Regions from separate parts of the Pseudomonas sp. CCC3.1 genome, predicted to be linked through region 2. Evidence: predicted binding sites of a transcription regulator. Region 2 holds the regulator's gene; the other holds the start of a gene.
What was found. Region 2 encodes FliA, which starts transcription of late flagellar genes. Its sites were predicted from a motif close to CTAAAGTTTNNNNNNNNNNNGCCGNTAA; they were not measured.
Positions count from the first base shown of each region.

Region 1: a site for FliA is predicted at 4,385-4,412, ahead of motA (flagellar motor stator protein MotA). Genes of this name have one in related genera too.

Region 1 covers NZ_CP133778.1:4,729,358-4,745,615, reverse strand. The annotation lists gene serB (phosphoserine phosphatase SerB) at 1-856, shown strand, start outside; gene asd (archaetidylserine decarboxylase) at 953-1,804, opposite strand; gene RHM56_RS20735 (rhodanese-like domain-containing protein) at 1,814-2,641, opposite strand; gene RHM56_RS20730 (HDOD domain-containing protein) at 2,685-4,214, opposite strand; gene motA (flagellar motor stator protein MotA) at 4,480-5,331, shown strand; gene motB (flagellar motor protein MotB) at 5,335-6,324, shown strand; gene rsgA (small ribosomal subunit biogenesis GTPase RsgA) at 6,431-7,462, opposite strand; gene orn (oligoribonuclease) at 7,569-8,111, shown strand; gene RHM56_RS20705 (trimeric intracellular cation channel family protein) at 8,222-8,833, shown strand; gene RHM56_RS20700 (DUF3077 domain-containing protein) at 8,830-9,087, opposite strand; gene queG (tRNA epoxyqueuosine(34) reductase QueG) at 9,426-10,493, opposite strand; gene RHM56_RS20690 (NAD(P)H-hydrate dehydratase) at 10,556-11,416, shown strand; gene tsaE (tRNA (adenosine(37)-N6)-threonylcarbamoyltransferase complex ATPase subunit type 1 TsaE) at 11,404-11,874, shown strand; gene RHM56_RS20680 (N-acetylmuramoyl-L-alanine amidase) at 11,877-13,304, shown strand; gene mutL (DNA mismatch repair endonuclease MutL) at 13,301-15,214, shown strand; gene miaA (tRNA (adenosine(37)-N6)-dimethylallyltransferase MiaA) at 15,214-16,194, shown strand.
Region 2 covers NZ_CP133778.1:1,848,963-1,865,220, reverse strand. The annotation lists gene RHM56_RS08430 (DUF2802 domain-containing protein) at 17-409, opposite strand; gene RHM56_RS08425 (chemotaxis protein CheW) at 410-889, opposite strand; gene RHM56_RS08420 (CheW domain-containing protein) at 955-1,749, opposite strand; gene RHM56_RS08415 (ParA family protein) at 1,834-2,622, opposite strand; gene motD (flagellar motor protein MotD) at 2,672-3,562, opposite strand; gene RHM56_RS08405 (flagellar motor protein) at 3,565-4,305, opposite strand; gene RHM56_RS08400 (chemotaxis response regulator protein-glutamate methylesterase) at 4,305-5,447, opposite strand; gene RHM56_RS08395 (chemotaxis protein CheA) at 5,497-7,722, opposite strand; gene RHM56_RS08390 (protein phosphatase CheZ) at 7,788-8,576, opposite strand; gene RHM56_RS08385 (chemotaxis response regulator CheY) at 8,597-8,968, opposite strand; gene fliA (RNA polymerase sigma factor FliA) at 9,140-9,880, opposite strand; gene fleN (flagellar synthesis regulator FleN) at 9,880-10,710, opposite strand; gene flhF (flagellar biosynthesis protein FlhF) at 10,827-12,140, opposite strand; gene flhA (flagellar biosynthesis protein FlhA) at 12,152-14,281, opposite strand; gene RHM56_RS08360 (hypothetical protein) at 14,928-15,497, opposite strand; gene flhB (flagellar biosynthesis protein FlhB) at 15,645-16,258, opposite strand, start outside.

The sequences.
Region 1 (16,258 bases), 2.9 Mb from region 2:
CCAGCACGGGCTGAACATTGAGCAGACCGATCGTCTGTCAGGCCGTGTCCCGCTGGACGCGCCTACGCAGTTGAGCAAAAGCTGCATTGAGTTGCGCGTGGTCGGCGAACTGGCCGACATCGACGCCCTGCGTGCAGCGTTCTTTGACTTGGCGCAAGAACTCCAGGTCGACATCGCTTTGCAAGAAGACACCCTGTTCCGCCGCAATCGCCGTCTGGCGGTGTTCGACATGGACTCCACGCTGATCGAAGCCGAAGTCATCGACGAACTGGCCAAGGCCGCTGGCGTGGGCGATCAAGTGTCGGCTATCACCGAGCGTTCGATGGCGGGTGAGCTGGACTTCAAGGCCAGCTTCAAAGAGCGCTTGGCGCTGCTGAAAGGTCTGGATGTGGGCGTGCTGGATTCCATCGGTGCGTCGTTGCGCCTGACCGAGGGGGCAGAGGTGTTGTTTGCCGAACTCAAGCGTCTGGGCTACAAAACCGCGATCCTGTCAGGCGGTTTTACCTACTTCGCCAAGCAATTGCAGGCCAAGCTGGGCATCGACTATGTCTTCGCCAACGAGCTGGAAGTGGTGGATGGCAAAGTGACGGGCGTGGCGGTTGAGCCGATTGTTGATGCACAGCGCAAGGCAGACTTGCTGACTGAGCTGGCGCACAAGGAAGGTTTGAGCCTGGAGCAGACCATTGCGGTCGGTGACGGCGCCAATGACTTGCCGATGCTGGCCATTGCCGGTTTGGGTGTGGCGTTCCGCGCCAAGCCGCTGGTTAAAAAGTCGGCTAAGCATGCGATCACAACCTTGGGTCTGGACGGCGTGCTGTACCTGCTGGGTCAGCGCGACCGCAACAGCCAGGGTTAAGCGTTGACGCATCCCCTGTAGGAGCGAGCTCGTCTCGCGATCTTTTGATGGTTTAAAAGATCGCGAGGCAAGCTCGCTCCTACACGGTCTGAAGTGTTATTCGCCGATCTTCTCGCCCATCATCACGGGCGTACCTGCCGCCAGCGTTTCAGCCCACTTCACTTGTTCCGGGCCAAACAACACGATGGCCGTCGAACCCAGTTTGAAACGACCCAACTCGGCACCTTTCTCCAAATGGATCGGCGCACGGGCCGCTTCGTCGTAACGGAAGGTTTTCAGCTCGCGCTTAGGCGGGGTGACCAGACCGGCAAACACCGTCTCAATCGATGCCACGATCATGGCGCCAACCAGTACCACGGCCATCGGGCCGCGTTCGGTATCAAAAATACACACAGCACGTTCGTTGCGGGCAAACAGCTCCGGCACGTTTTCGGCGGTGGTTTGGTTAACCGAGAACAGACGGCCCGGCACATAGATCATTTCGCGCAGAGTGCCGGCTAGTGGCATGTGCACGCGGTGGTAGTCCTTGGGCGACAGGTAAATGGTGGCAAATTCGCCGCCCATGAACTGCGACGCCACGGCGGCATCGCCGCCCACCAGTTCCAGCACGCTGTAGCTGTGGCCTTTGGCCTGGAACACACGGCCGTGTTCAATCGGGCCCAATTGGCTGATCGCGCCATCGGCCGGGCTCAGGATGGCACCCGGGGTTGGGTCCAGCGGGCGAGCGCCGTCTTTCAAGGCGCGGGTGAAGAAGGCGTTGAAGTGCTCGTATGCGGTCACGTCCTCAACCAGTGCCTGAGACATGTCCACTTGGTAGCGCTTGGCGAACCAGGTGGTGAATGCATTTTTAAACCAGCGCACGCGGCATTCAGCAATACAGCCGGCCAGACGTGACAGCAGGTGATGCGGCAACAGGTACTGACTCAGGAGAAACAAACGCTTTTTCATGCAAAATCCTTAGTTTTTTACAGGCAGTTCGACGGGCGTGTCGGGGTGGTTGCCCCATTCGCCCCAAGAACCGGCATAGCCTTTCACGCGCGGATAACCGAGCGCTTTGGCGACCAGATAAGTAAAGCCAGAGCGGTGGTGAGTCTGGCAGTGGGTAATCACTTCTTTGTCCGGCGTGATCCCAAGGTCCTTGAGGACGTGGGCCATGTCGGTGCGGATGCGCAGGTTGCGGGATTTATCCATGCCTGCGGTCCATTCAAAATGCGTGGCGCCGGGGATGTGTCCGCCCTTGGCCGCCAGTACTTTTTCGCCACGGTATTCGGCTTCGCTGCGCGCATCCCAGATTGCGAGATCTGCGGCGCCCAGGCGGCTTTGCAGGTACTCGCGGGTCGCGGTGGGCTCGTCGTGCAAGGTCAATGTAACCGGGCCAGTAGCAGCAGATGGAACATCTTGAGTGACGTCATACTTTTCGCCAATCCAGGCATGAATGCCGCCGTCCAGATAGTGATAGGCAGAGTGCCCGATCACATCCAGTAACCAGATAAAACGCCCGGCCCAGCCGCCACCTTCGTCGTCATACACCACGTACACAGCTTTGGGGTTGTGTCCCAACTCGCCAAACAGCGCTTCGAGTGCGGCCTGGGTCGGCAGCAAACCCGGCGCTGGAGGCTGGCCCAGTTGCGTGCGTTTGGGGTCGACAAAATGAGCGCCCGCGATATGCCCGGTTTCGTAGCGCGCAACGCTGGTCAGGTCGACCAGGATCAGGTTGGGTGCATCGAGTCGCGTGCGCAGGTCGCAGGGTTCAATGACTAACGGCAAGCCAGAGAAGTCAGGCATGTGTTCTCCAGAGCAAAAAAAGGGGCGAATTGTAGCGCAAGCGTTAGCGCCCGCGGGCAGTAAAGGTGTTTAGCGCTTTCTCGATACATTGCGCGGTTTTACCAAACGCTTGCACGCTGGTTTCCGAGAACGGCCCGCCGTCCTGGTCGGCCAGTATCAGCATGACCACGCGGCCATTACTGCCCAGCGAGCGTAGCAGCAGGTGTTCGCCGGGGAACAGGCTGCGCAGGTTATCGGGCAAGGCCGCCGAAATCACGGCGTTGTTTTCGGGTGTCAGGCGTACTTGCGCTGGTTTCGTCATCAAGCGTAGCAAGGCCGTACTGTCGCTGACATTCAAGGTCATGTCGAACGCTGTTTTTGGCACGCCCACGAGTTGAAACGGGCGCAGGATGCTCGACGTTTTATCGGCCATCAGCAGGATGATCCGACGCATGCCGCACGCCTGCAGCGCTTCACGCGCGCAGAGGGTGAGGTGCATCGGGTTAGCAAAGGCACTCGGCTCTTCGAGCAGCTGGCCGCAGAATTTGCGCCACGCTTGCAGTGCTTGCGCCGAAGGTGGCGGGGCAGGCTGGCCATGGGTGTTTGCGCGTCGCGCGTCCCAGGGCATGAGCAGCGAGAGCGCCGGGTGCCAGAGGTCGGGCATCGAGTGATAGCGGGCACTGCTCGCGGCATTCTGGTGCACCTGTTGCTGCACTTCATGCAGCGGCAACTGCAAATACAGGCTGCTCAGGTACTGCCAGCGCAGGTGATGCGGCGAGTCCCAGCCCTGCTGGGCCGACAGTGCCAGGCCATTGGCCAGCAACAGACTGTTGGCGGGGTGGCTCAGCCAGCGGCGCAGTGCCGGGTCGGCATCCAGATGTTGCTGCTGGAGCAGCGGGTGTTGAATGTCGCGGGCGATGTGCAGCACGTTGATCAGCGTGCGCTTGTCATCCGTGATCACCGCGTACCCTTGCATCACCCATTCGGGCAGCCGCCACAACTCGGCCAGGGCTCGACAGATTTCAAACAGGCGCACGCCAAACAGCGCGTGCTCAACCTTGCGGGCGCACTCACCCTTTTGAATCACCCGGGCTTCCCATTCTTCAAGCTGTTTGGGGTGGCTCATAGCCATCGGCCACAGCGGCGAGAAGAACAACAAACTGCCCCAGTACACTTCTGGCCACAATCGTGCGAGGCGGTTGCCAAACAGGCCGATGCCTTGTTGCGCGGCATGCTGGCTGATGAGCTGGACTTGTCGCAATGCCACGGGGATGTCTTCGGCGGGCAGCACCGGCATCTGTTCAAGCAATTCTTGGGTGCGCTTTAAACCGAGGCGATTAATGGCCACCTCAAGACTTTCGGCAGGCTCACTGAGGCTGCTTTGCGCGTGTTGATTGGCTTCACGGATCAGGCTCAGGGCGAGCGCCGGACTGTCTTGCATGACTTCGGCCATTTCGCGCAACGAGCGGCGACTGTCGCTGATGGTTTTGCACACCCGCGCATGACTTTGCTGCGGGATCGGCAAGGCAACCGCGTCGAGGTGGGTGACCCACGCATCCAGGGTGGAGGGCTGTACAGTCTTTTCAGTGGCCATGATGGGCGCGCGGTCATCATCAATGTAAGTGGAAATGAATATTGCACCGCCCAGTTCATCGCACAAGTTGTTGATGTCGCGGTTCATGACAGCGTCTGCAACTTCTTGGGTTTTCTTGCGCAAATGATCTGACGCGGGTGATGCAGAAAATGGTTTTTCTGCTTCAACGGCTATAGTCTGGCGCAGACATGCCGATAAGAAGTGAAAGAGTTTTAGCTACGCTGGAATATGCCCCGAACCCGACTCACTAAGTACCTTATTACCTATGGCTAAAATTATCGGCATCATCGTCGTATTCGCGAGTGTTCTCGGCGGCTATGTGCTTTCCCACGGCAAGATCGGTGCGCTGATTCAGCCTTTCGAGGTCATGATCATTGGCGGTGCGGCCTTTGGCGCCTTTCTGCAGGCCAACCCCGGCTACATGACGATGCACGTGATCAAAAAATCACTGAGCATGTTCGGTTCGCGTTTCACCCACACCTTCTACCTGGAAGTGTTGGGGCTGGTGTACGAGATCCTCAACAAGAGCCGCCGCGAAGGCATGATGGCCATTGAGGCCGACATCGAAGACGCGGCTGCCAGCCCGATTTTCGCCAAATACCCGACCGTTTTGAAAGACGAGCGCATGACCGCGTTTATCTGCGATTACCTGCGCATCATGTCGTCGGGCAACATGGCGCCCCATGAGCTTGAGGGGCTGTTCGACATGGAACTGTTCAACCTCAAAGAAGAACTCGAACACCCTTCACATGCCATCACCGGGATCGCCGACGGCATGCCGGGTTTCGGCATTGTGGCCGCGGTGCTCGGCATCGTGGTGACCATGGCCTCGTTGGGGGAAGGCGATCAGGCGGCCATCGGCATGCACGTGGGGGCGGCGCTGGTGGGGACCTTCTTCGGTATTTTGGCGGCGTATGGTTTCTTTGGTCCTTTGGCGACCTCGTTGGCCCACGATGCCAAAGAAGAACTCAACGTCTACGAGTCGATCAAAGCATCGCTTGTGGCCTCGGCCTCAGGCATGCCGCCGTCGCTGGCGGTCGAATTTGGTCGCAAAGTGCTCTATCCCAAGCATCGACCGAGCTTCTCCGAGCTGGAGCAAGTGGTTCGCGGTCGCTGATCTATGGAAAACAATCAGCCGATCATCATCAAGCGCGTCAAGCGCTATGCCGCAGGCCATCACGGCGGCGCCTGGAAAATCGCTTTTGCTGACTTCGCGACGGCGATGATGGCGTTCTTTCTGGTGTTGTGGCTGATGACCGCGGCCACCCCGGAACAAAAAATCGCCATTGGCGGCTATTTCAAAGACCCGATCGGCTTCACGGAAAGCGGCACGCCGTACATCATCGACCTGGGCGGTACGCCCGCGCTGGCGCCGGACAACACCCTCAACCCGGATGAGAAGCTGCAACCTCAGCCCGACAAAATCAAAGTCGATGCGGATCAGATTCAAAGCATGGCCGAGCAGGTTGAAAAAGAACGCCTGGAGCTGTTGCTGCAAGAACTGCAAAACAAGGTCGAAGAAAATCCGCAGCTGCAAAAATTCAAGGATCAACTGCTGTTCGAAATCACGCCTGATGGTTTGCGCATCCAGATCATGGATGCCGAAAACCGCCCGATGTTCGATGTGGGCAGTGCGCGCCTCAAGTCCTATTTCGAAGATATTTTGCTGGCCTTGGCCGATACCATTAAAGCGGTGCCGAACAAAATCAGCATCAGCGGCCACACCGACGCCATGCCGTATGCAGGCACGGGTGACTATGGCAACTGGGAACTCTCAGCCAACCGCGCCAATGCCGCGCGGCGAGCGCTGGTGGCGGGCAGCTACCCCGATAACCAAGTGGCGCGGGTAGTGGGCTACGCGTCATCGGTGCTGTTCGACAAAGCCCGCCCGACCAACCCGGTCAATCGCCGGATCGACATCGTGGTACTGACCAAAAAGGCCCAGCAAGCGATTGAGGGAGAGCAGGGGCCTGAGCCGGTCAAGGCACAAGAACTGCCCAAGGCGCTGGCTGACCCGATCAAATTGCCAGCCGACCAACAGCCGCCACCGATGCACGAAGAACGGCAGAAGCTGAACTTGTTTGACGACAGAATTCCAGCCAAGCAATAACCCCTCTGTGTAGGAGCGAGCTTGTCTCGCGATCTTTTGATCTGCAACATCAAAAGAGCGCGAGACAAGCTCGCTCCTACAGGATTGGGGAGGGCAGGGTGAGGTTCTAGTAGGTGCTTTCCGGCAAGCTGGCAATGATCGAGCGATAGCTGTTCATGCGCTGTTGCTGCACGCGGCCATCTTCCAGAGCCATCAACAACGCGCAGCCCGGCTCGCGGTCGTGTTTGCAGTCGCGGAAACGGCAGTGGCCGATCAAGTCGTTGAACTCGATAAAGCCCGCTTCCACATCAGCCCGGCTCACGTGGCCCAAGCCAAACTCGCGAATACCCGGGGAGTCGATCAACTCGCCGCCGCCTGGGAAGTGGAATAAGCGCGCAGTCGTCGTGGTGTGCGTGCCCTGACCGGAAATCTCCGACAGCGGCCCCACCCGCAGGTTGACCTCAGGCAGCAAGCTGTTCACCAGCGATGACTTGCCCACGCCCGACTGACCCACAAACACGCTGATGCGGCCGTCCAGCTGCGCTTGCAACTGCTGCATGCCATCGCCGTGATGCGCGGACACTTCGAGCACTGGGTAGCCCAACTGACGATAAACACCCAGCAACGCATTCAGCGCGGGGGCGTTTTGATCGTCGATCAAATCTGCTTTGTTGAGCAGCAACAGTGGACGAATCCCGGCGTGCTCGGCGGCGACCAGATAACGGTCGATCAGGTTGGCGTGCGGCTCGGGCATCGGCGCGAACACAATCACGATCATGTCGACGTTGGCGGCGACTGGCTTGAGCTGGCCACGGCTGTCGGGGCGGCACAGTTCGGTTTTACGCGGCAACTGGGCGACGATAACGCCGATGCCCTGATTGCCCGCGCGCCACACCACCGTGTCGCCGGTTACCAGTGCGGGCAGGTTGGCGCGCAAGTGGCAACGGAACATCTGGCCTTTCAGCTCGCCTTCCTGGGCTTCGACTTCGACCTGCACACCAAAGTGCGCGATCACCAGGCCGAGTTGCTCGGGGCCTAAGTCGCCGCCTTCAAGCGCTTCGACAGCACTGGATTCACGTTTGGCAGCGCGGGCAGCGCGCTCGCCCTGGATCTTTTCGATGCGCCAGTTTTGGCGACGATTGAGCTGGCGTTTGGCCATGGGTGTTCCGTGTTGATAAAACGATAAGGAGGGTAAAACGCTGGCGAGTTTAGCACGAGGGCCGTGCGCCTAAGCTAAACTGCGCGACTAAGCTCTGGAGGCCTTTATGAACAACGCGCAGAACCTGATCTGGATCGACCTGGAAATGACCGGCCTTGACCCGGACAACGACGTCATTATCGAAATGGCCACCATCGTCACCGACAGCAACCTCAACACCTTGGCCGAAGGCCCGGTCATCGCCATCCACCACAGCGACGACGTGCTCGCCCGCATGGACGAATGGAACACCCGGACTCACGGCGGCAGCGGCCTGACCCAGCGCGTCAAAGACAGCACCACCAGCATGGCCGAAGCCGAAGCGCAGACCATCGCCTTCCTTGAGCAATGGGTACCCAAAGGCAAATCGCCGATCTGTGGTAACAGCATCTGCCAGGACCGGCGTTTTCTGTACACCCACATGAAGGCCCTCGAAAGCTACTTCCACTACCGCAACCTCGATGTGTCGACCCTCAAAGAACTGGTAGCGCGCTGGGCGCCCGAAGTGCGCGATAGCCTGGTAAAAAAAGGCACGCACCTGGCGCTGGACGATATTCGTGAGTCGATTGCTGAGTTGCAGCATTACCGCAAACACTTCATCAAATTCTAAACACCTGCCCCTGTAGCCGCAGCCTGCGGCAGCGGCTACAAAAAACACGCCCCCTTTTGGTGCTCTCAGCAACTGAGTAGACTGCGCGCCTCATTGCAAGGATCGCCGCCATGTTGCTGATGCTCTATTTAGTTGCCATTACTGCCGAAGCCATGACTGGCGCGCTGTCTGCCGGGCGTCGGGGCATGGACTGGTTTGGTGTGGTGCTGATTGCCTGCGTCACTGCGCTCGGCGGGGGTTCGGTGCGCGATGTGCTGTTGGGGCATTACCCGCTGACGTGGGTCAAACACCCGGAGTATCTGGTGCTCACCACGTTTGCCGCCTTATTGACGATTTTCATTGCACCCCTGATGCGCCATTTGCGTTCGCTGTTTTTGGTGCTCGATGCGCTGGGGCTGGTGGCGTTTACCCTGATTGGCTGCATGACGGCACTGGAAATGGGCCAAGGCATGCTGGTGGCGTCGGTGAGTGGGGTGATTACCGGGGTCTTTGGCGGCATCCTGCGTGACATCTTCTGCAACGACATCCCGCTGATTTTTCGTCGCGAACTCTACGCCAGCGTGTCATTTGCCGCCGCGTGGTGCTTTCTGCTGTGCACCTACCTGAACATGCCCAACGAACAGGCGATTTTCGTCACCTTGTTCGGCGGGCTGCTGCTGCGCCTGTTGGCGATTCGCTTTAACTGGGAAATGCCCAAGTTCGTGTACAACGACGAGCATTAATCGGCCAGCAGCGAATCCCCCAGGCCGCGGGCCATCTCCATGCCGTGAATCACACTCCAGAGCTGCTCGGCTTCAAGGCCTGAGAGGTGGGCGCTGATCTCGTCGGCGTTCAGTTCCGCGCTTTTTAACAGCAAAGACACCTGCATCAGTGCGTCCCGTGCGGGAATGCCGGGGTTGATGGTGAACAGCCGCGTGCAGTAATGGGGGCTTGTTTGGAAGGTGTCGAGGGGTGGGTCGGGGACGATCTTATTCATGCGCGAAACTCCAAGCGTTGGAGCTGTCGCCAATCCGCTGTCAATCGGAAAGGGTGGCAGCTATGTGCGGGTTGACAGACCGAGGAGTCTCGCGAACTCGGCGCACCCGAAGATGCCCCGCACATGGCCGCCATAACACAGTAGTGGTCATGCGAGATCAGACGGTCTGTCAAAACCGGCCACTGAAATCAGTGACTCAGCGAGACTATCCGCGCAGTTCCAGCGCCACAAGGCGGTGAGGATTCTCTAGGAAAGGTCCTGCGAATGAAAGGGATGAAGCCGGTACAGGCGTTGCGAATTGTGTGGGAATTACAACCACATCCTTGTGGGAGTGGGCCTTATGTGCGTTGTTCGTGCTGCTTAAGCGCCCACTCCACATGCTCCTGCACCAACTCGGACGGGTAATCACGCCGTGCGTTCAGCGCTTCCAGCACGGGAATCGTTGAGGGCGCATTGCCCAAGCCCACCGCCAGGTTGCGCAGCCAGCGTTCGTAGCCCGCCCGTCGCAGAGGCGAGCCTTCGGTGCTGCTTAAAAACGTGTCTTCGTCCCACATAAACAGCTCGGCCAAGCCGGCGTTGTCCAGGTTGTGCCGGGGCTTGAAATCGCCCTCGGCGGTGGTGCGGGCGAAGCGGTTCCAGGGGCAGACGATCTGGCAGTCGTCGCAGCCAAATACCCGATTGCCAATCAGCGGGCGCAATTCTTCGGGGATCGCGGTTTTAAGCTCAATGGTCAGGTACGAAATGCAGCGCCTCGCATCCAGCACATACGGCCCGACAAACGCGTTGGTCGGGCAAATGTCCAGGCACGCGGTGCAGCGCCCGCAATGTTCCGTTTCGTGAGGTTCATCCACTGGCAGCGGCAAATCCACAAACAATTCGCTCAAGAAGAAGTAACTGCCCGCTTTGCGATTGAGCACCAGGGTGTTTTTGCCGATCCAGCCTAATCCGGCTTTTTGCGCGATGGCTTTTTCCAGCACCGGGGCGCTGTCGACAAAAGCGCGAAAGCCGAATGGGCCGATGTCTTTTTGAATGCGGTCGGCCAGTTGCTGTACGCGCTTGCGGATCAGCTTGTGGTAGTCGCGGCCCAAGGCGTAGCGCGACACGTAGGCTTTCTCGGGTTGGGCCAGCAATTGCGCCATGTGGGTATCGCCGGGCAGGTAGTCCATGCGCAACGACACCACGCGCAACGTGCCGGGCACCAGTTCTTCGGGGTGTGAGCGTTTGCTGCCATGGGCGGCCATGTACTCCATGTCGCCGTGATAGCCAGCGGCCAGCCAGCGCTCCAGATGGTGTTCGTGTTCCCCCAAATCAAGGCCAGCAATGGCGACTTGTTGAAAGCCCAGCTCACGGCCCCATTCCTTGATGGACTGAGCAAGCGCGGGGAGGTCGGCAGTAATAGCAGGCATGAGGCAAGAGAAACCGGAGCTGAGATGCGTATAATTCTGCCAGACATCGGAGCCCGACACGCATGCCGCAGACCAAACACCTGTTTCCTGAACCCCAGCCACTGCGCGCAGACACTTTGGCGCGACTGCCTGCGCGTGCGCCAAGCGCGCACAAGGGCCAGTTCGGGCATGTGCTGCTGATTGGCGGCGACCGGGGTTTTGGCGGCGCCATTACCCTCAGTGCCCAGAGCGCGCTGCGCTGTGGCGCGGGCCTCGTGTCGCTGGCGACCCGGCCAGAGCATGTGCCTGCGGCCTTGGCCCGGCTGCCTGAGGTGATGACCTTGGGCGTGCTGTCGGCCAACCAGTTGATGGGCGCCTTGGCGCAAGCCTCGGTGGTCGTGGTGGGGCCGGGGTTGGGGCAGGCGGCGTGGGGGCGCAGTCTGTTATCGGCGGCGGCTCAAGCAAAAATGCCTCAAGTGTGGGATGCCGATGCGCTAAATCTGTTGTCCAACGCTGACTTTTCGCTGCCAGCAGGCTGCGTGCTCACGCCGCACCCTGGCGAAGCCGCGCGTTTGCTGGGTCTTAGCACTGAACAGGTGCAGGCCGATCGCCCGGCGGCGGCTCGGGCGCTGGTTAAAAAATACTCAGCAGTATGCGTCCTTAAGGGGGCTGGCACGTTGATTGCCGGGCTGGAGGGCGAATTGGCGCTGTGCACACACGGGCACCCGGCCATGGCCACGGCCGGTTTGGGGGATGTGCTGGCCGGTGTGGTCGGGGCGCTGTTGGCGCAGGGCATGACGGCATTTGAAGCCGCGTGCCTGGCGGTGTGGGTGCATGCCCGTGCCGGAGAGCAACAAGGGCAATTGGGCCGTGGGCTGGCGGCCAGTGATTTGATACCAGCCATTCGTCAGTTGTTGGAGGAGCAAGCACCGTGTCTGAATTAGTACTGCAACTGGCTGATGAAGAGGCCATGGTCGCCTTTGGCAAGCAGTTGGCTCATATCACCCAAGGGCATGGCGTGATTTTTCTTGAAGGAGACCTCGGGGCGGGTAAAACCACCCTGTCGCGGGGCATTATTCGCGGCCTTGGGCATGTGGGGGCTGTAAAAAGTCCTACATTTACATTGGTGGAGCCTTACGAGATTGGTGACATCAGGGCGTTCCATTTTGATTTGTATCGCTTGGTCGACCCTGAAGAGCTGGAATACATGGGCATTCGCGATTATTTCGACGGTAAAGCTTTATGCCTCATCGAGTGGCCCGATAAAGGTGCAGGCTTTTTGCCAAAGCCTGACCTGACCATTACCATTAGCCCGCACAACGCCGGGCGCTCGCTGAAGGTGTCGGCACAAGGCTCGCGTGGCGAGGCTTGGTGTAAAGCGTTGGCATTGGAATTCAAATAATGATGGGGTTTGGTATGCGCTTTCGCGCGTTGGTCAGTGTCGCCGTAGGTCTGTTGCTGAGTGTCATGGCGGTGAATGCCGTGGCAGCGACACAAGTGAAAAGCGTGCGTTTGTGGCGTGCCCCAGACAACACACGGCTGGTGTTTGACCTGACGGGCCCGGTGCAACACAGCGTGTTCACGCTGACCTCGCCTGATCGTCTGGTGATTGATATCAATGGCGCGACCCTGGCCGGGCCGTTGAACGTGGCCACGGCCAACACGCCGATTACCAGCATGCGCTCGGCGCAACGCACGCCGACCGATTTGCGGGTGGTGATCGACCTCAAAAAACCGGTCACGCCCAAGAGTTTTGTACTGGCGCCCAATGCCCAGTACGGCAACCGTCTGGTGGTCGACCTGTTCGATCAGGGGGCCGACATTGCCCCAAGCTTGCCCGCCACCAATGTGGCCAAGGTGCCTGTGGTTCCGGTAACGCCTGCGCAGCCCGAAATCAAGCTGCCGCCTGCGCCGAGTGGCAAGCGCGACATTATTGTGATGATTGACCCCGGCCATGGTGGTGAAGACCCGGGTGCTTCCGGTTCGGGTGGTCAGCACGAAAAAGACGTGGTGCTGGCGATTGCCCGAGAGTTGCAACGCCAGATCAATGGCATGAAGGGGTTTAGAGCAGAGTTGACCCGTACCGGCGACTACTTTATTCCGCTGCGTGGCCGTACTGAAATCGCCCGCAAGAAGGGCGCCGACCTGTTTGTGTCGATTCACGCCGACGCCGCGCCTTCCAAGGCGGCCTTTGGTGCGTCGGTGTTTGCGTTGTCTGAACGCGGCGCGACCTCTGAAACCGCACGCTGGTTGGCTGACAGCGAAAACCGTTCTGACTTGATCGGCGGTGCGGGCAACGTGAGCCTCGATGACAAGGACCGGATGCTGGCGGGCGTGTTGCTCGACTTGTCGATGACTGCCTCGCTGACGTCCAGCCTCAATGTTGGGCAGAAAGTACTGAGCAACATTGGCCGGGTGACCCCGCTGCACAAACAACGTGTTGAGCAAGCCGGGTTTATGGTGCTCAAGTCGCCAGATATTCCGTCGATCCTCGTCGAAACCGGGTTTATCTCAAACTCCAACGAAGCGTCCAAGCTGGCGTCGAGCAGTCACCAGCAAGCGCTGGCGCGTTCGATCAGCAGCGGCGTGCGTCAGTTCTTCCAGCAAAACCCGCCACCGGGCACGTACATTGCCTGGCTGCGTGACACCGGCAAGATCGCCCAAGGCACCCGCGAGCACACCGTGCGCCCTGGTGAAACCCTGGCGATGATTGCGGTGCGCTATCAAGTGGGCGTGGCGTCGCTGCGTTCCAGCAACAACTTGAGAACCGATGAGTTAAAAGTTGGCCAAAACCTGAACATTCCGGCCACCGACTTGGCGTCCAAGCAATGAGTGAAGAGCTTTTAAGCAGCAGCGCTCGCATTGAACTGCTCAGCCCGCGTCTGGCTAACCAGATTGCGGCGGGCGAGGTGGTTGAGCGCCCGGCCTCGGTGATCAAGGAGTTGCTGGAAAACAGCCTCGACTCGGGCGCCAAGCGCATTGATGTGGACGTGGAGCAGGCCGGGATCAAGCTGCTGCGGGTGCGTGACGATGGCAGCGGTATTTCCAGCGACGACTTGCCGCTGGCGCTGGCGCGTCACGCCACCAGCAAAATCCGTGACCTTGAAGACCTTGAACGGGTGATGAGCCTGGGCTTTCGCGGGGAGGCCTTGGCCTCCATCAGTTCGGTGGCCCGCCTCACCCTGACGTCGCGCACTCGTGATGCCGACCAGGCCTGGCAGGTCGAAACCGAAGGCCGCGACATGGCGCCCCGGGTTCAGCCCGCCGCGCACCCGGTCGGCACCTCGGTTGAAGTCCGTGACCTGTTTTTCAACACCCCGGCGCGGCGCAAATTCCTCAAAACCGAAAAAACCGAATTCGATCACCTGCAAGAAGTGATCAAGCGTTTGGCGCTGGCGCGTTTTGATGTGGCCTTCAATCTGCGCCACAACGGCAAAAGCATTCTCAATCTGCACGAAGCCCGTGACGACACTGCCCGCGCTCGACGCGTGGCGGCGGTGTGCGGCCCGGCGTTTCTGGAGCAGGCGCTGCCGATTGAAGTGGAGCGCAACGGTCTGCATTTGTGGGGTTGGGTCGGTTTGCCGACCTTTTCGCGCAGCCAGGCCGACTTGCAATATTTCTATGTGAATGGCCGTGCGGTGCGCGACAAGCTGGTGGCGCACGCGGTGCGTCAGGCGTACCGCGATGTGCTGTTCAATGGCCGGCACCCGACGTTTGTGCTGTTTTTTGAAGTCGACCCGTCGGTGGTCGACGTCAACGTGCACCCGACCAAACACGAAGTGCGCTTCCGTGACGGGCGCATGGTGCATGACTTTTTGTATGGCACCTTGCACCGCGCCTTGGGCGATGTGCGCCCCGAAGACCAGTTGGCAGCGCCTGCGCCCGTGCCAGGCGCTGAACGCCCAACCGGGCTCGACGCCGGCGAGTTCGGCCCGCAAGGCGAGATGCGCCTGGCCGCCCACCTTCTGGAGCAACCGCAGGCCGCACCTGCCCCGCATGTGCCGGGGTCTGGCGCCGGAGCGGGCTATCAGTCTTACTATCGCCCGCCGTCTTCGACACCGTCGGTGCCGACCGCTGAAGCTAAAAGTGCGTATCGCGAGTTTTTCGCGCCACTGCCCGAGGCCAATGCGGCGCCGTTGCCTGACGGACAGGGCGATATTCCGCCGCTGGGTTTTGCCCTGGCGCAGCTCAAGGGCATTTATATCCTTGCCGAAAACGCCCAGGGGCTGGTGCTGGTGGACATGCATGCGGCCCACGAGCGGATCATGTATGAGCGTCTTAAAATCGCCATGGCCAGTGAAGGCTTGAGTGGCCAGCCGTTGCTGGTGCCTGAGTCGATTGCGGTCAGTCAGCGTGAGGCCGATTGCGCCGAAGAGCACGCCGAATGGTTCCAGCGACTGGGCTTTGAGTTGCAGCGTCTGGGCCCGGAAACCCTGGCCATTCGCCAGATTCCGGCCTTGCTCAAACAAGCCGAGGCGCAGCGTCTGGTGCATGACGTGCTGGCTGACTTGATGGAATACGGCACCAGTGACCGGATTCAGGCGCACCTCAACGAATTGCTCGGCACCATGGCGTGCCACGGCGCGATCCGGGCTAATCGCCGTTTGGCGGTGCCGGAAATGAATGGCTTGTTGCGTGACATGGAAAACACCGAGCGCAGCGGTCAGTGCAATCATGGTCGTCCGACCTGGACCCAAATGGGCCTGGACGACTTGGACAAACTCTTTTTGCGCGGTCGCTGATGACAGGTTCCAACGCTTTACCCCCGGCCATCTTTTTGATGGGGCCGACCGCTGCGGGCAAAACCGACCTGGCGATTGAGCTGAGCAAAGTACTGCCCTGCGAGCTGATCAGCGTCGATTCGGCGCTGGTGTATCGCGGCATGGACATCGGCACGGCCAAGCCCTCGAAAGACATTCTGGCGGCGCACCCGCATCAGTTGATCGACATCATCGACCCGTCTGAGAGTTATTCCGCGGCTGATTTTCGCCGTGATGCGCTCCAGGCCATGGCTGAAGTCACCGAGCGGGGCAATATCCCGCTGCTGGTGGGCGGCACCATGTTGTATTACAAGGCGTTGCTTGAAGGGCTGGCGGATATGCCAGCGGCTGACGCCGACGTGCGTGCGCAGCTTGAAGAAGAGGCCCGGCGCCTGGGCTGGCAAGCCCTGCACGACCAGTTGGCGGCCATTGACCCGGAGTCTGCGGCGCGTATTCACCCCAATGATCCGCAGCGTCTGACCCGTGCATTAGAGGTTTATCGGGTCAGTGGCATGAGCATGACGGCCCATCGCCAAAAACAATCTGAGCAATCTACTAAAGCAGCAGCTTCTGGCCGGGGACAATTGCCCTATACTGTCGCCCAACTGGCCATCGCTCCGGCGAACCGGCAGGTGCTGCATGAAAGAATTGCACAAAGATTCGGGCAAATGCTGGAACAGGGATTCATTGATGAGGTCTTAGCCCTGCGTAAAAGAAGTGACCTGCATGCCGGGTTGCCGTCTATACGTGCAGTGGGCTATCGCCAAGTCTGGGATTACCTGGACGGCAAGCTGACAGCAGCCGAGATGCAGGAGCGCGGCATCATTGCTACGCGCCAATTGGCCAAGCGTCAGTTCACCTGGTTACGCAGTTGGGATGACCTACATTGGCTAGACAGCCTGGACTGCGACAATCTGCCACGAGCCTTGAAATACCTGGAATCGGTCTCCATATTGAGCTGAGTCTTGGGAATTGCCGTCTATCCTATGGGTATGGCGACACCAGCCATCTAATTTTTGTTTCTAT
Region 2 (16,258 bases):
GTAGTCGTATGAAGCATTAACCCTTATGCATCTTGCTCATCAACTCGGCCTCAGCCTGGGTCAATCCACACGATTGGGTCAGTTCGTCGACGCTGGCCCCCATGCCCACCAACCGCGCGGCCTGATCAAACGACAGGCTGGTCGGGTCGCGCTGTTCCAGGCGGGTCAGTTTTTCAGGCAGGGGCGCAACGACAGAGCGCATTTCGTGCAGTTCTTCGCCCATTTGCACGTTGCCGTTCTGGTAGGTGTCCAGGCGGCGGCTGAGTTCTTTGAGGCGGCGATCGCGCTGTGCATCGGCCACGGCCTGCTGCGCCGCTGCCACGCGCTGTTTGCGCACGTAAGTGACGAACGCATACAGACTGGCTGCCCACAGCAGCCCCAGGACGATTACCGCCACCTCAAGGATCAATCAGATGTTCTCCAGGTCCGACCATTCTTCTTCGGTCATCATTTTGTCCAGCTCAACCAGAATCAGCAGTTCGCCGTTCTTGTTGCAGACGCCCTGGATAAACTTGGCCGACTCGTCGTTGCCCACGTTGGGGGCCGTTTCGATTTCAGACTGACGCAGGTAAACCACTTCCGCCACGCTGTCGACCAGAATTCCGACCACTTGCTTGTCGGCTTCGATGATGACGATGCGCGAATTATCGCTGATGTCGGCAGGGTTCAAGCCAAAACGCTGACGGGTGTCGATGACCGTTACCACGTTGCCGCGCAGGTTGATGATGCCCAGCACATAGGCGGGCGCACCCGGCACCGGGGCAATTTCGGTGTAGCGCAGCACTTCCTGCACTTGCATCACGTTGATGCCGTAGGTCTCGTTGTCCAGCTTGAAGGTGACCCATTGCAGGATCGGATCTTCGGAACCCTGTGCGGCTGATTGTTTCATTCCCCAAACCCCTGACTAAAAACCATAACGGTGTGTGCTGTCTGACCGCGCTCAAGGCCGGTCGCTTATGTGTCTGCTTGATGGGCTGCGATGTGTCTGGCGCCACCACTGGCGATCAATTCCGCCAATTCGGCGACGTCCAGCAAGGCACACATGTGCTCGATCACAGTGCCCGCGAGCCAAGGACGTTGCCCGCGATGGGAGCGCCATTTGATCTGGTTAGGGTCCAGCCGTAACGAGCGGCTGACCTGATGCACTGCCAGCCCCCACTCATAACCCTGGACCGAAATGACGTATTGCAGCCCTTCGCGAAAATCGTCGCGGTAGCGGTCAGGCATCACCCAACGGGCCGTGTCGAGTACGTTGAGCTTGCCGCTCTGGCTTGGCAGAATGCCCAAAAACCATTCTGGCTGGCCAAACAACGGGGTCAATTCACGGCCTTCGAGCGAGTAAATCGAGCCCAGGCACACCAGCGGCACAGCCAGTGTCAGCCCGGCAACGTCGAACAATAAGCACTCGAACGGTTCGCTCGCCCACGCAGGGCGCCCGTCATCCCGAACCGGCAAACGTGTACCCGACGCGCTCGCATGATGTGCTTCAACCCGAGGCGGCACCCATAACTCGGCAGTCGGGATCACCGCTGACAGTGCCAGTGGCACCGCCAGTTCTACCGGAGCTGCGCGGGCATCACGCACCTGCTCTTCGAGCACGGCAGCGGCGAAATCCTCCAGCGCTTCAGACTCGGGCTCAGCCAGCGGGACTTCATCCAGTACCTCTGCCGTGGCATCAAACAGCAAGGTGTCCAGGTAAGACTGCAACGCCACTTGCGGGCTCGTGGACAGCGCGACCGGTTGCTTCATAAAGTGCCCCACTCAACGCTGAGGCGACAAAAACCAGTCAGGGTTCTCGGCCGCTCAACACAGGTACTTGGATGCCCGCCCATCTCACACCGCCTGCGGTGAAAGTTGCTGGGTCAACATATGTTTGAGCAAGGCGCGGTACGCAATCGTGCCACGGCTTTTGGTGTCGAACTGCGAAGGTGTCAGCCCTGCCCGGCTCGCATCACGCAAACGCGTGTCGACCGGAATAAAGCCTTGCCACAGCGTTTCGGGGTGCGAGTCACGCAACACCCGCAAGGTGCTCATTGAGGCTTGGGTACGGCGATCGAACAAGGTCGGCACGATGCAGAACGGCAACGCCTGCTGGCGCGAGCGGTTGATCATCGCCAGGGTATTGACCATGCGCTCCAGCCCCATCAGCGCCAGGTGTTCGGTTTGCACCGGGATCACCAACTGCTGACTGGCCGCCAATGCATTGACCATCAGCACACCCAGCAAGGGCGGACTGTCGATGATCGCGTAGTCGTAGTCTTGCCACAGTTGGGCCAAGGCACGGGCGATCACCAGCCCCAAACCGCTTTGCCCCGGCGATTGGCGCTCCAGGGTGGCCAGCGCAGTGCTGGCCGGCAACAAGGCAATCTGCTCGTTGCTGGTGGGCAACAGCAGTTGCGCGGTCAGGCCTTCCGGTACCTGGCCCTTGTGCAAAAACAGGTCGTAATTACTGTGTTCAAGGGCGTCCGGGTCATAACCGAAATAACTGGTCATGGAACCGTGCGGGTCGAGATCGACCACGACCACGCGCTTGCCCGCCTCAGCCAGCAAACCGGCCAGTGCGATGGATGTGGTGGTCTTGCCGACTCCACCTTTTTGATTAGCTACTGCCCAGACTCTCATTCAGTTGTTCCTCCCGGCTGTACTGTGCCGGCCGAGAATTGACATGCACTTATAGGGACGGTGACGGGGAATTGACACCATTCCCACGAACCAGCGGCGTTGTATGCGGCGGTGCAGTTTGTGTGCCAGCCCGCTTCAGGGCCGCATCCGGTGTTGCCTTGGCGGTACCGCTGCCCGTCAGACTGCGGCGTACTTCCAGATTGCGGGACACCACCAGCACCACTCGACGGTTAAGCGCACGCCCCTCGGGCGTGGCGTTATTGGCCACCGGCTGAAACTCGCCGTACCCCACCGACGCCATGCGTGCAGGGTTCACACCTTGCATCGCCATCATGCGCACAATGCTGGCCGAACGCGCCGAGGACAGCTCCCAGTTGGTGGGATATTGCACCGTGCGGATCGGCAAATTATCCGTAAACCCTTCGACATGAATCGGGTTGTCAAAAGGCTTCAGGATCGCCGCCACCTTGTCGATGATGCTGAACGCCAGATCGCTGGGCATCGCATCGCCACTGCCGAACAGCAGGCTGGAATTGAGTTCGATCTCGACCCACAACTCGTTGCCGCTCACGGTCATCTGGTGGGAGGCAATCAAATCGCCAAAGCTTTGGGTAATGTCATTGGCAATGGCTTTAAGCGGGTCATCCGGAATCTGTCCCAGGCCGGCATCCGTCTGTTCACTGTCTTTGATCAGCGGCTCGGCAGGCTTGCTGGTCAGCGGCCGTTCTTCGCCTATCGGAATGGGCTTGATGCTGCGCTCGCTGTCGTTGAACACCCCGACCAGCGCCTGGGAAACCACCTTGTATTTGCCTTCATTGATCGACGAAATCGAGTACATGACCACAAAAAAAGCAAACAGCAAGGTGATGAAGTCCGCGTAGGACACCAGCCAGCGTTCGTGATTGACGTGCTCTTCGACAGCGCGACGACGACGGCTCATGGTTATCCCGTAAACCCTTGAAGCTTGAGTTCGATGGCCCGCGGGTTCTCGCCTTCGGCAATGGAGAGGATGCCTTCGAGCAGCATTTCGCGGTACAGCGATTGCCGCGTGGCAATGCCCTTGAGCTTGCTGGCAACCGGCAGCAACACCAGGTTGGCACTGGCCACCCCGTAAATGGTTGCGACAAAGGCCACGGCAATCCCGCTGCCCAACTGGGTCGGGTCTGCCAGGTTGCCCATCACATGAATCAAGCCCATGACGGCACCAATGATGCCGATGGTGGGCGCATAGCCGCCCATGCATTCAAAGACTTTGGCCGCTTCGATGTCGCGGCTTTCCTGGGTCATGTAATCGACCTCCAGCACGCTGCGAATGGCCTCGGGCTCAACCCCGTCGACCAGCAACTGCAAGCCTTTGCGCGCATAACTGTCGGGCTCGGCGTCGGCCACGCCTTCAAGCCCGAGCAAGCCTTCCTTGCGCGCCGTGAGGCTCCAGTTGACGACCCGGTCGACGCCGCCAGCCATGTCGATATGCGGCGGAAACAGAATCCAGCCCACGGTCTGTATGGCCCGCTTGAAGGCGCTCATGGGGGACTGCAACAAAGCCGCGCCGATAGTCCCGCCGAGTACGATCAGCGCTGCCGGACCGTTAGCCAGGGCGCCAAAATGCCCGCCTTCCAGATAGTTGCCGCCAATAATCGCGACAAAGGCCATGATGATTCCGATCAGGCTGAGGACGTCCATTAATGGCAGGCCTCGATCAGATGCCGACCCATGTCGTCGAGGCTGTATACCGCGTCCGCCAGACCGGCTTTAACAATGGCCATCGGCATGCCGTAAATCACACAGCTCGCTTCATCTTGCGCCCACACCTGACTGCCGCCCTGTTTGAGCAGACGCGCGCCCTCGCGGCCGTCCGCGCCCATGCCCGTCAAAACCACCGCCAAAACTTTGTCACCATAAGACTTGGCCGCAGAGCCGAAGGTGATATCGACACACGGCTTGTAGTTCAAACGCTCATCGCCTGGCAGGATCCTGACCGTGCCTCGGCCGTCGATCATCATTTGCTTGCCGCCAGGGGCCAGCAACGCCAGACCTGGACGCAAGGTGTCACCGTCTTCAGCCTCTTTGACGCTGATGCGGCACAGTTTGTCCAGACGCTCGGCAAACGCTTTGGTGAACGCCGCTGGCATGTGCTGCACCAGCACGATAGGCGCCGGAAAGTTACCCGGCAATTGGGTCAGTACCCGCTGCAACGCCACCGGGCCGCCCGTCGAGGTGCCAATGGCCAGCAGCTTGTAGGGCTTTCGTTTAGGCGCGGGTGAATGGGCGACTGGCGCCGGTGCCGCGCGGCTGGCAATCGGTGGGATCCGCACAGGCGCTGGCGCGGGAGCTGGCGCCGCAAAACCACCGAGCGCCGGACGACTGACCGGCGCAGGTGCTGGAACAGGCACTGGCGTCGGCGCGTTGTAGCTGGGCACGCGACGATTGCTGCGCGAAATGCTGTGTACTTTTTCGCACAGCATTTGTTTGACTTTGTCGGGGTTGCGCGAGATGTCTTCGAAGTTTTTCGGCAGGAAGTCCACGGCCCCAGCGTCCAGCGCATCGAGTGTTACCCGGGCGCCTTCGTGGGTCAGCGAAGAAAACATCAACACCGGCGTCGGACAGCGCTGCATGATGTGGCGCACAGCGGTGATGCCGTCCATCAACGGCATTTCGTAGTCCATGGTGATGACGTCAGGCTTGAGCAGCAGCGCCTGATCAATGGCTTCCTTGCCATTGGTGGCGGTGCCGATCACCTGAATCGTCGGGTCAGCGGACAGAATTTCCGAGACACGGCGGCGGAAAAAACCAGAATCGTCCACCACCAGGACCTTGACTACCATAAACACTCCGTTAGGCGGCTTGGGGCACCAGCGCCCCGCGCAACCAGAATCAAATACGCCGAGAGGCGTAGTGCTTGAGCATGCTCGGCACATCCAGGATCAAGGCAATACGACCGTCACCGGTAATGGTGGCGCCTGACATGCCAGGCGTGCCCTGAAGCATTTTGCCCAACGGTTTGATGACCACTTCTTCCTGGCCAACCAGTTGATCAACCACAAAGCCGATGCGCTGGGTGCCCACCGACAGAATCACCACATGCCCTTCGCGCTGTTCTTCATGTACCGCCGAAGCCACCAGCCAACGCTTGAGGTAGAACAACGGCAGCGCTTTATCGCGCACGATCACCACTTCCTGGCCATCGACCACGTTGGTACGCGACAAGTCCAGGTGAAAGATTTCGTTGACGTTGACCAGCGGAAAAGCAAACGCCTGATTGCCCAGCATCACCATCAGCGTCGGCATGATCGCCAGGGTCAGCGGCACCTTGATCACAATCTTCGAGCCCTTGCCCAGGGTCGACTCAATGGCCAGCGAACCGTTGAGCTGGGCGATTTTGGTTTTCACCACGTCCATGCCCACGCCACGGCCAGACACGTCGGAAATCTCGGTTTTGGTCGAGAAACCAGGCGCAAAAATCAGGTTGTAGCAGTCGTTCTCGCTCAGGCGGTCGGCGGCGTCTTTGTCCATCAAGCCTTTTTTGACAGCAATGGCGCGCAGCACATTGGCGTCCATGCCTTTGCCGTCATCCGAGATCGACAGCAGAATATGGTCGCCTTCCTGCTCGGCCGACAGAATCACTCGCCCGCAACGCTGCTTGCCAGCGGCTTCACGTTCTTCCGGGGTTTCGCAGCCATGGTCGACCGCGTTACGCACCAAGTGCACCAACGGATCGGCCAGCGCCTCGACCAGGTTTTTGTCGAGGTCGGTTTCTTCGCCCACCAGTTCCAGGCTGATTTCTTTTTTCAGTTGGCGCGCCAAATCGCGAACCAGACGCGGGAAGCGACCGAAGACTTTTTTGATCGGCTGCATCCGGGTCTTCATCACCGAGGTTTGCAAGTCGGCGGTGACCACATCCAGGTTTGACAGTGCCTTGGCCATGGCTTCGTCGTGACTGTTGAGCCCCAGGCGCACCAGACGATTACGCACCAGCACCAGCTCACCCACCATGTTCATGATTTCGTCGAGCCGTGCGGTATCGACCCGCACAGTGGTTTCGGCCTCGGAGGCGGTCGGTTTTTCCGCGGGAGGAGCCGTTGCACGGGCTGGCGCAGAACGCGGTGCTGCAGCGCTGGCGTCGGGCTTACTCGCGACTGGCGCGGCAACCGCCGCTGGCGTCGAGGCTATCGCCGCCGCAACAGCCGGGCTTTGGGCCGAGAACTTGCCTTTGCCGTGCAGTTCGTCGAGCAACGCTTCAAATTCGTGATCGCTGATGTGATCCGGGTGGGTCTGCGGGGCCAGCTCAGTCGGCCCGGCAGCCACCTCTGCTGGCGCCGTTGCAACGGCGTCGAGGGCATCGGCACTGAACGAGCCCTTGCCATGCAACTGATCGAGCAAGGCTTCAAATTCGTCGTCAGTGATTTCATTGCTGGCCGCCACCGGCTCAGCCGGGGCAACACCCGGCGTGGCACGGGAAACGGCATCCGGGGAGAACTGCCCCTTGCCATGCAATTGGTCGAGCAATGACTCGAACTCGGCATCGCTGATTTCGTCATTGAGCGAGGCGACGTCAGTGGCCTGAGCCCCTTCTGCGGCGTCGGCCTTGACGGCATTCAACGAGTCGAGCAGCAGCTCAAATTCGTTGTCGGTGATGTCGACGATGTCGTTGCTTGGCGTGGCCGCCGCTACCGCTGCCACCGGCTCCGGTACAGCTGGCGCCTGGGTCGCAGCGGGTTCGGCCAGTCGTGCCAGCGCCGCCAGCAGCGCCGGAGTGGCCGCAGTGATCGGGCTGCGCTCGCGCACTTGCGCAAACATTGCGTTGACCGCGTCCAGCGCCTCAAGCACCACGTCCATCAGCTCCGAGTCGACGCCGCGCTCACCCTTGCGCAAGATGTCGAAGACGTTTTCGGCAATGTGGCAGCACTCGACCAGCTCATTGAGCTGAAGGAAACCGGCGCCCCCTTTTACAGTGTGAAATCCGCGAAAAATAGCATTGAGCAAGTCGGCATCATCCGGTCGGCTTTCCAGCTCGACCAGTTGTTCGGACAGCAACTCTAAAATTTCGCCGGCTTCAACCAGAAAATCCTGAAGGATTTCTTCATCGGCGCCGAAGCTCATGTACGTGCTCCTTGAAGTAGGGACTTTCAGCGCCGGACAACTGCGCCCGCACGCCTACTCAAGACCTAGAAACCTAAACTGGACAACAAATCGTCAACATCATCCTGGCCGGATACGACGTCACTACGCTTATCGGCATGAATCTGCGGACCTTCACCCTTAGCCGGGTTTTTTTGCGCATTATTTTCAGCACGCAGCGCATCGCGGTCATGTTCGATCCCGGCGAAACGATCTACCTGACTGGCCATCAGCACCAGTTTGAGCAAATTGCGCTCAACGTCCGTGACCAACTGCGTGACGCGCTTGATCACCTGACCCGTGAGGTCCTGGTAATCCTGGGCCAGCAGAATGTCAGTCAGATTACTGGAGACAATCTGCTGCTCGGCTTCGCTTCGCGTCAAAAAACTGTCAACCCGATGGGCCAGCTCACGGAACTCTTGTGCACCGACTTCACGGCGCATGAAGCGCCCCCAGTCAGCACTCAAGGCTTTGGCTTCCTGACCCAGACCATTGACCAGCGGCGTACAGTTCTCGACCAGATCCATGGTTCGATTGGCGGCGGCTTCGGTCAGCTTTACAACATAAGCCAAACGTTCAGTGGCATCCGTGATCTGCGACACTTCTTCGGCGCGCGGCATGGTCGGATCAATATGAAAATCGACTATTGCGCTGTGTAATTCGCGCGTCAGCTTGCCGACTTCCCGGTACAGGCCGCGATCTCGGGTCTGGTTGAGCTCATGAATCAATTGCACGGCGTCGCCAAACTGGCCCTTTTCGAGGCTTTCGACCAGTTCGTGAGCATGTTTTTTGAGGGTCGACTCAAACTCGCCCGTTGTTGAATCTTTCTGCTCCATTGCGCCCCCCAGGGAACCGTTCAACCGATGCGTTCGAAGATCTTTTCGATCTTGTCTTTGAGTGCGATAGCGGTGAACGGCTTGACCACATAGCCGTTCACGCCGGCTTGGGCGGCTTCAATGATCTGCTCACGCTTGGCTTCGGCAGTCACCATCAGCACGGGCAAATGCTTGAGTTTTTCGTCCGCTCGCACATGGCGCAGCAGTTCGATACCGGTCATGCCAGGCATGTTCCAGTCCGTCACCAAAAAGTCGATGTGACCCAGATTGAGGATCGGAAGCGCAGTCGTGCCGTCATCCGCCTCGACCGTGTTGGTGAACCCGAGGTCACGCAACAGGTTTTTAATGATCCGCCTCATCGTTGAAAAGTCATCAACGATGAGGATTTTCATATTCTTGTCCAATTCGACCTCCAAGCAGTCTTAAACGCACTTCATCTCTGAAGGCGCCATTCAATCAATTCGGCATTCATTACCTGTAGGAGCGAGCTTGCCTCGCGATCTTTTGCTTTTAAAGATCAAAAGATCGCGAGGCAAGCTCGCTCCTACAGGGAAACTACGTGATCAGTGCGCTCGCCACTGCCCCAGACGCGCTCGCAATCGTGCGGCGCACTGGCTGTGCAACTGGCTGACGCGCGACTCGCTCACCCCCAGCACCTCACCGATTTCCTTGAGGTTGAGCTCTTCGTCGTAGTACAGCGCCAGCACCAGCCGTTCGCGCTCCGGCAACAAGCTGATCGCTTCGGCCAGCGCGGCCTGAAAGCGTTCATCCTCCAGGTCTCGCGATGGCTCAAGATGAGCACTGGCGCCATCCTCGTGCAGCCCTTCGTGTTCGCCGTCCTGCAACAGGTCGTCGAAACTGAACAGGCGGCTGCCCAGGGTGTCGTTCAAGATGGCGTAATAATCATCAAGACTTAACTTAAGTTCGGCCGCAACTTCGTGATCTTTAGCGTCACACCCGGTTTTAGCTTCAATTACCCGAATGGCGTCACTGACCATGCGTGTGTTGCGGTGCACCGAACGCGGCGCCCAGTCACCCTTGCGCACTTCATCGAGCATGGCGCCACGGATGCGGATACCCGCGTAGGTCTCAAAACTCGCGCCCTTGGTGGCGTCGTATTTGCTCGACACTTCAAGCAGGCCGATCATGCCCGCCTGGATCAGGTCGTCGACCTGCACGCTGGCGGGCAAACGCGCCAGCAGGTGATACGCAATGCGCTTGACCAGCGGCGCGTAGCGCTCAATCAGCTCATATTGGCTGTCACGCGACGGCTTGCTGTACATGCGATAGCCGCTGGCAGTCATTAGACCCGTCCCCCACCCGCTTGCTGTACCAAGCGCTCGACAAAAAATTCCAGATGACCCCGCGGATTAGCCGGCAGCGGCCAGGTGTCCACCTTCTGGGCAATGGCCTTGAACGCCAGCGAACACTTGGAACGCGGGAAGGCTTCGTACACCGCACGCTGCTTTTGCACAGCCTTGCGTACACATTCGTCGTAGGGCACGGCGCCGACGTATTGCAGGGCCACGTCCAGGAAGCGGTCAGTCACTTTGGTCAGTTTGGCGAACAGGTTGCGCCCTTCCTGAGGGCTCTGGGCCATGTTCGCCAGAACCCGGAAGCGGTTCATGCCGTAGTCACGGTTGAGCAGCTTGATCAAGGCATAGGCATCGGTGATCGAGGTCGGCTCGTCGCACACCACGAGCAGCACTTCCTGGGCGGCGCGCACAAAACTCACCACCGATTCGCCAATCCCGGCGGCGGTGTCGATGACCAGCACATCCAGGTTATCGCTCAGATCGCTGAAGGCCTGAATCAGACCGGCGTGTTGCGCGGGGCTCAGGTGCACCATGCTCTGGGTGCCCGAAGCTGCTGGCACGATGCGGATCCCGCCGGGGCCCTGGAGCAAGACATCACGCAGCTCACAACGCCCCTCGACCACATCGGCCAGGGTAAATTTGGGGGTCAGTCCCAGCAGGACATCGACATTCGCCAACCCGAGGTCGGCGTCCATCAACATGACGCGCCGACCCATTTCGGCCAATGCGATGGACAAATTGACTGACACGTTAGTTTTACCGACGCCACCCTTGCCGCCGGTCACTGCGATCACCTGTACGGGATGCATGCTGCCCATGATCTTTTTTTACCTTGTCTTACTTAGACGCGGCTACAGAGACTGCTGCGTGTTCCCCAGGAACAACACCGTGCAGACCATCAATGTAGGTACATTGCAACGTAATCATCACTGCCTCAGCCAACCCGTTTGGGCGGGCTGTGGTAGATATCAGCGAACATATCGGCCATGGCTTCTTCGCTGGGTTCTTCCTGCATTTGCACGCTGACGGCCCGGCTCACCAATTGGTGACGACGCGGCAAGTGGAGATCGTCGGGGATCCGTGGACCGTCCGTGAGATACGCCACCGGCAGCGCGTGCCCGATTGCCAGGCTCAACACCTCGCCCAGACTCGCCGTTTCATCCAGCTTGGTCAGAATGCAACCCGCCAGCCCGCAGCGCTTGTAACTGAGATAAGCCGCCGCCAGCACTTGTTTCTGGCTGGTCGTGGCCAGCACCAGGTAGTTGCGCGCCTTGATCCCGCGCCCCGCGAGGCTGTCGAGTTGCAGGCGTAATGCCGGGTCGCTGGCTTGCAGGCCTGCGGTATCAACCAGCACCACGCGCTTGCGCACCAGCGGCTCAAGGGTTTGGCCCAACGACTGGCCGGGGGCCACGTGGGTCACCGGTACATTCAGAATGCGCCCCAGGGTTTTAAGCTGCTCCTGGGCGCCGATACGAAAGCTGTCCATGCTCACCAATGCGATATTTTGCGCGCCGTACTTGAGTACATAGCGCGCCGCCAGCTTAGCCAGCGTTGTGGTTTTGCCCATGCCTGCGGGACCGACCATCGCGATCACACCGCCCTCTTCCAGCGGCTCCAGCTCCGGGGTTGTAATCATGCGCGCCAGGTACGCCAGCAACATCCGCCAGGCCTGACGCGGCTCATCTATCTGGGCCACTTGCGCCAACAAATCGCGTGACAACGGACCGGACAATCCGATGCGCTGCAAACGGCGCCACAAGTTGGCCTGTTCGGGCCTTGAGCCTTGCAGCTGGTTCCAGGCCAGCGAGCCCAGTTGCACTTCGAGCAACTCGCGCAGGCCATTGAGCTCATTGCGCATGTTGTCGAAAGCACGCTGGTCAATCGACGGCGCAGGCGCGGCCAGCGGGCGCGGAGGCTCAACCAGCGTGGGCTCAATCAACGGTTCGGCGGCAGTCAGCGGCAAGCCTGCGAACAACTGACGGCTGGCCTCGGCATCGCCCTCGCCGCGCAAACTCAACTCAGCCTGGGCCGACACAATCTTCGATTGGGTCTTGCGCAGCTCTTCTTCCAGTTCAACGTTCGGCACCCTGGGGGCCAGCGCGGACAATTTGTAGTCCAGGGCCGCAGTCAGCTCAACCCCGCCAGCGATCCGGCGATTGCCAATAATGGCGGCATCAGCCCCCAACTCGTCACGAATGAGTTTCATGGCCTGACGCATGTCGGCGGCGAAAAATCGCTTCACTTGCATAAATCAAACCCTCAGCCGTTAGGGCCAACTGTCGCAACGATCGTCACTTGCTTGTTGTCAGGAATTTCCTGGTACGCCAGCACGTGCAGGTTCGGCACCGCCAAACGGCCAAACCGCGAAAGCATCGCGCGTACCGGGCCGGCCACCAGCAGGATCACTGGATTGCCTTGCATTTCCTGACGCTGAGCCGCGTCGATCAACGAACGCTGAAGCTTTTCAGCCATGCTGGGCTCCAGCAAAACACCGTCTTCCTGACCTTGACCTGCCTTCTGCAAACTATTGAGCAATATTTGTTCCAACCTGGGCTCCAAGGTGATCACAGGCAGCTCAGACTCAACGCCGACAATGCTTTGCACGATGGCGCGGGACAAGCCGACCCGCACAGCGGCAACCAAAGCGGCAGTATCTTGACTCTTATGGGCATTGTTCGCGACCGCCTCGGCAATGCTGCGTATATCGCGTACCGGCACCTGTTCGGCCAGCAGCGCCTGCAAGACCTTGAGCAACTGCGACAGGCTCAAGACGCCGGGCACCAACTCTTCGGCCAATTTAGGTGAAGACTTGGCCAGCAACTGCATCAATTGCTGGACTTCTTCATGGCCAATCAACTCATGGGAGTGCTTGTACAGAATCTGATTCAGGTGCGTCGCCACGACCGTACTGGCATCGACCACTGTGTAGCCCAGCGATTGCGCCTGACTGCGCTGGCTGACTTCGATCCACACCGCTTCCAGGCCAAAGGCCGGGTCTTTGGCGGTAATCCCGTTAAGGGTGCCGAACACCTGCCCGGGGTTAATCGCCAGCTCGCGGTCCGGGTAAATCTCGGCCTCGGCCAGAATCACCCCCATCAGGGTCAGGCGGTAAGCGCTGGGCGCCAAATCGAGGTTGTCGCGGATGTGCACGGTCGGCATCAGAAAGCCCAAGTCCTGGGACAGCTTTTTACGCACACCCTTAATCCGCGCCAGCAACTGCCCACCCTGATTGCGGTCCACCAGCGGGATCAGGCGATAGCCCACTTCCAGCCCGATCATGTCGATGGGCGTGACGTCATCCCAACCCAGCTCTTTGGTTTCCTGAGCGCGGGCTGGCGAAGGCAGCAGCTCTTGCTGGCGCTGCACCTCTTGCAGGGCCTGCACCTTGACCACGTTCTGTTTTTTCCACATCAGGTAAGCAGCACCACCGGCAACAGCGGCCAGGCTGAGAAACGAGAAGTGCGGCATGCCCGGCACAATGCCCATCACGGCCATCAAGCCAGCCGATACCGCCAGCGCCTTGGGCGAGGCGAACATCTGACGATTGATCTGCTTGCCCATGTCTTCGGAGCCCGAAGCACGGGTCACCATGATCGCGGCGGCAGTCGACAACAGCAGCGACGGCAATTGCGCCACCAGACCGTCACCGATGGTCAGCAAGGCGTACACCTTACCGGCTTCGCTGAAACTCATGCCGTGCTGGAAAATACCCACCGCCATGCCGCCGATCAGGTTGATAAACAGAATCAACAGACCGGCGATAGCGTCACCGCGCACGAACTTGCTGGCACCGTCCATAGAGCCGTAGAACTCAGCCTCTTGGGCGACTTCCTGGCGGCGCAGCTTGGCCTGGTTTTGATCGATCAAGCCGGCGTTAAGGTCAGCGTCGATTGCCATTTGCTTGCCGGGCATGGCGTCAAGGGTGAAACGCGCGCTGACCTCGGAAATACGCCCGGCACCTTTGGTCACCACCACAAAGTTGATGATCATCAAAATCGCGAACACCACGATACCGACCACGTAGTTGCCGCCGATCACCACCTCACCGAATGCCTGAATCACCTTACCGGCAGCGGCGTGGCCCTCTTGACCGTGGAGCATCACCACTCGGGTTGAAGCCACGTTGAGCGCCAGGCGCATGAGCGTCGCGACCAGCAAGATGGTCGGGAACACCGCGAAATCAAGGGGCCGCAGCGCGTAGACGCACACCAGCAACACCACGATCGACAGCGCAATGTTGAAGGTAAAAAACACATCCAGCAGGAATGCCGGGATGGGCAGCATCATCATTGCCAGCATCACCAGCAGCAACAGCGGCACGCCTAACTGCCCCTGACCCAAACCGGCCAGACCGTTGCGTGCGGTGTTGATTAACTGAGAGCGATCCAATGACATGCCTAAACCTTTAGCAAACTTTTGACGCCAGATGCGCCGTGAGGCCTGCCACTGCAAGAAGCCTTCCAACTTTGGCAAGTGGCCATACACGAACCGCTTAGCCGTTGCCGAACGATGGTAAATCCTGAGAACCCGATTTAATTGAAGGACGGCGACAGTCTGCTTGCGACGGCTACGCAGCCATCGCGCAGCTACATTTATGTACTCAATGGCACTTTTAACAACGACGTGTAGCCGCTGCCGAAGGCTGCGATCTGGCGCGCCAGCGGCAGTGCTTTTTAATGGTTTACGTACATATCCGTTGGATGTATGAAGGCTTTTTACGGGTTCCGCCCTTACGGCGGCTCACTTTTGGCAAACAGCCCCAAAAGTAAGCAAAAGGTCCTTGCCCCCACGTACGGCCATCGCTGCGCTCAGGTTCCCTCGCTCCGGTCCCGCTCCGTGGGCACGCTGCGACGGGCCTTCCATGGCCCAGCGCAGCTCTCCCGGCATCCATGCCGGTCAACCCACTACGCGAAACCTACACTCGGCCTCCCGAAGGGGCGGGTAGATCAAGATCAAAAAACCAGATCAAAAACCAGATCAAAAACCAGATCACATGCCAGATCAAAACCGGGGTCACGGCTGGCTGGCCTGCACGCTAATTCCAGCGCCATTCACCCAAATCAATCACCAGGCACGCGCTGCTGCTGGACCCAAACACTACGTCTATCTTGCGATTGGGCTCGTAGCGTTCTGACCCGCGCCCACCTATCAAAATTTCACCACAACGCTGATCACGTGTATGGGGATTGTCTTCCCACACCGGCACGCTGTCCAACTGCAACTGGCGCACCAGTTTGTAAAGGATGAAACTGCGCACGCAGCGCCCATTGATGCCCTCAAAACTCAACGATTTGCGCAAAAACGACAGAATGGAATCACGCTCTTTGTAGCAGCGTTCCATGATTGCCCCGTAATACTGCTCGCGACCACAGCTGTGCGGCACTGTGGGCAGCGAAATCACCGCCAGCAAATTTGAGCCCTCAGTGCTGAACCCCACGATGTGGCGGCCCTTCAACTGATCCAGCCAAAAGATCGCAAACGTACCGTCAAGCGCAGGAAACTTCGGGAATAACCCCTCAAGGTCAACATGGGCGCTGTCTCGCGTATCGCTCAACGCACAGGTTCTGACCGAACCGTCGGGAATAAGGGTTAACTCGATAGACATCGCGCATCTCCGTTGCCTGCACACACCAAAATGACACTCGCTGTCATCAGTTAAGCAGGTTTACGAAAAGCCTCTACTGTCAGAAATAACAGTCCACGACCCAATAGCTACCGCTTATCAGGTCGATGCGTCCGGCCGCGGCCCTCACTATTCATCGCGCCGTAAATCCGGCGGAATCGGTACATCTTTCAGCGGATCAGGCCGTTTGCCCTTCCCCGCCTGGTGCTGACGAATCTGATACACGTACGCCAATACCTGCGCCACGGCCAGGTACAAGCCCGCCGGGATTTCCTGTTCAAGCTCGGTGGAGTGGTAGATCGAGCGCGCCAGCGCCGGGGACTCCAACAGCAGGATGTTGTGCTTGGCGCCGATTTCTCGAATCTTCAGCGCCAGAAAGTCGCTGCCTTTGGCCAGCAACATCGGCGCCCCGCCCTTCTCCGGGTCGTATTTGAGGGCCACGGCGTAATGCGTCGGGTTGGTGATGATGACGTCTGCGTCCGGGATGGCGCTCATCATGCGGCGCTGGGACATTTCGCGCTGCACCTGACGAATACGCTGTTTAACCTCAGGTCGACCTTCCTGGTCTTTGTGTTCGTCGCGGATTTCCTGCTTGGTCATCAGCAGTTTTTTGTGGCTTTCCCAGAGCTGCACGGGCACGTCGACGGCGGCGATCAGGATCAAGCCGCAGGCCATCCATAAAGCGCTCCAGCCGACCACTTGCAGGCTGTGGATCACCGCCAGCTCCAGGGGCTCATGGGCGA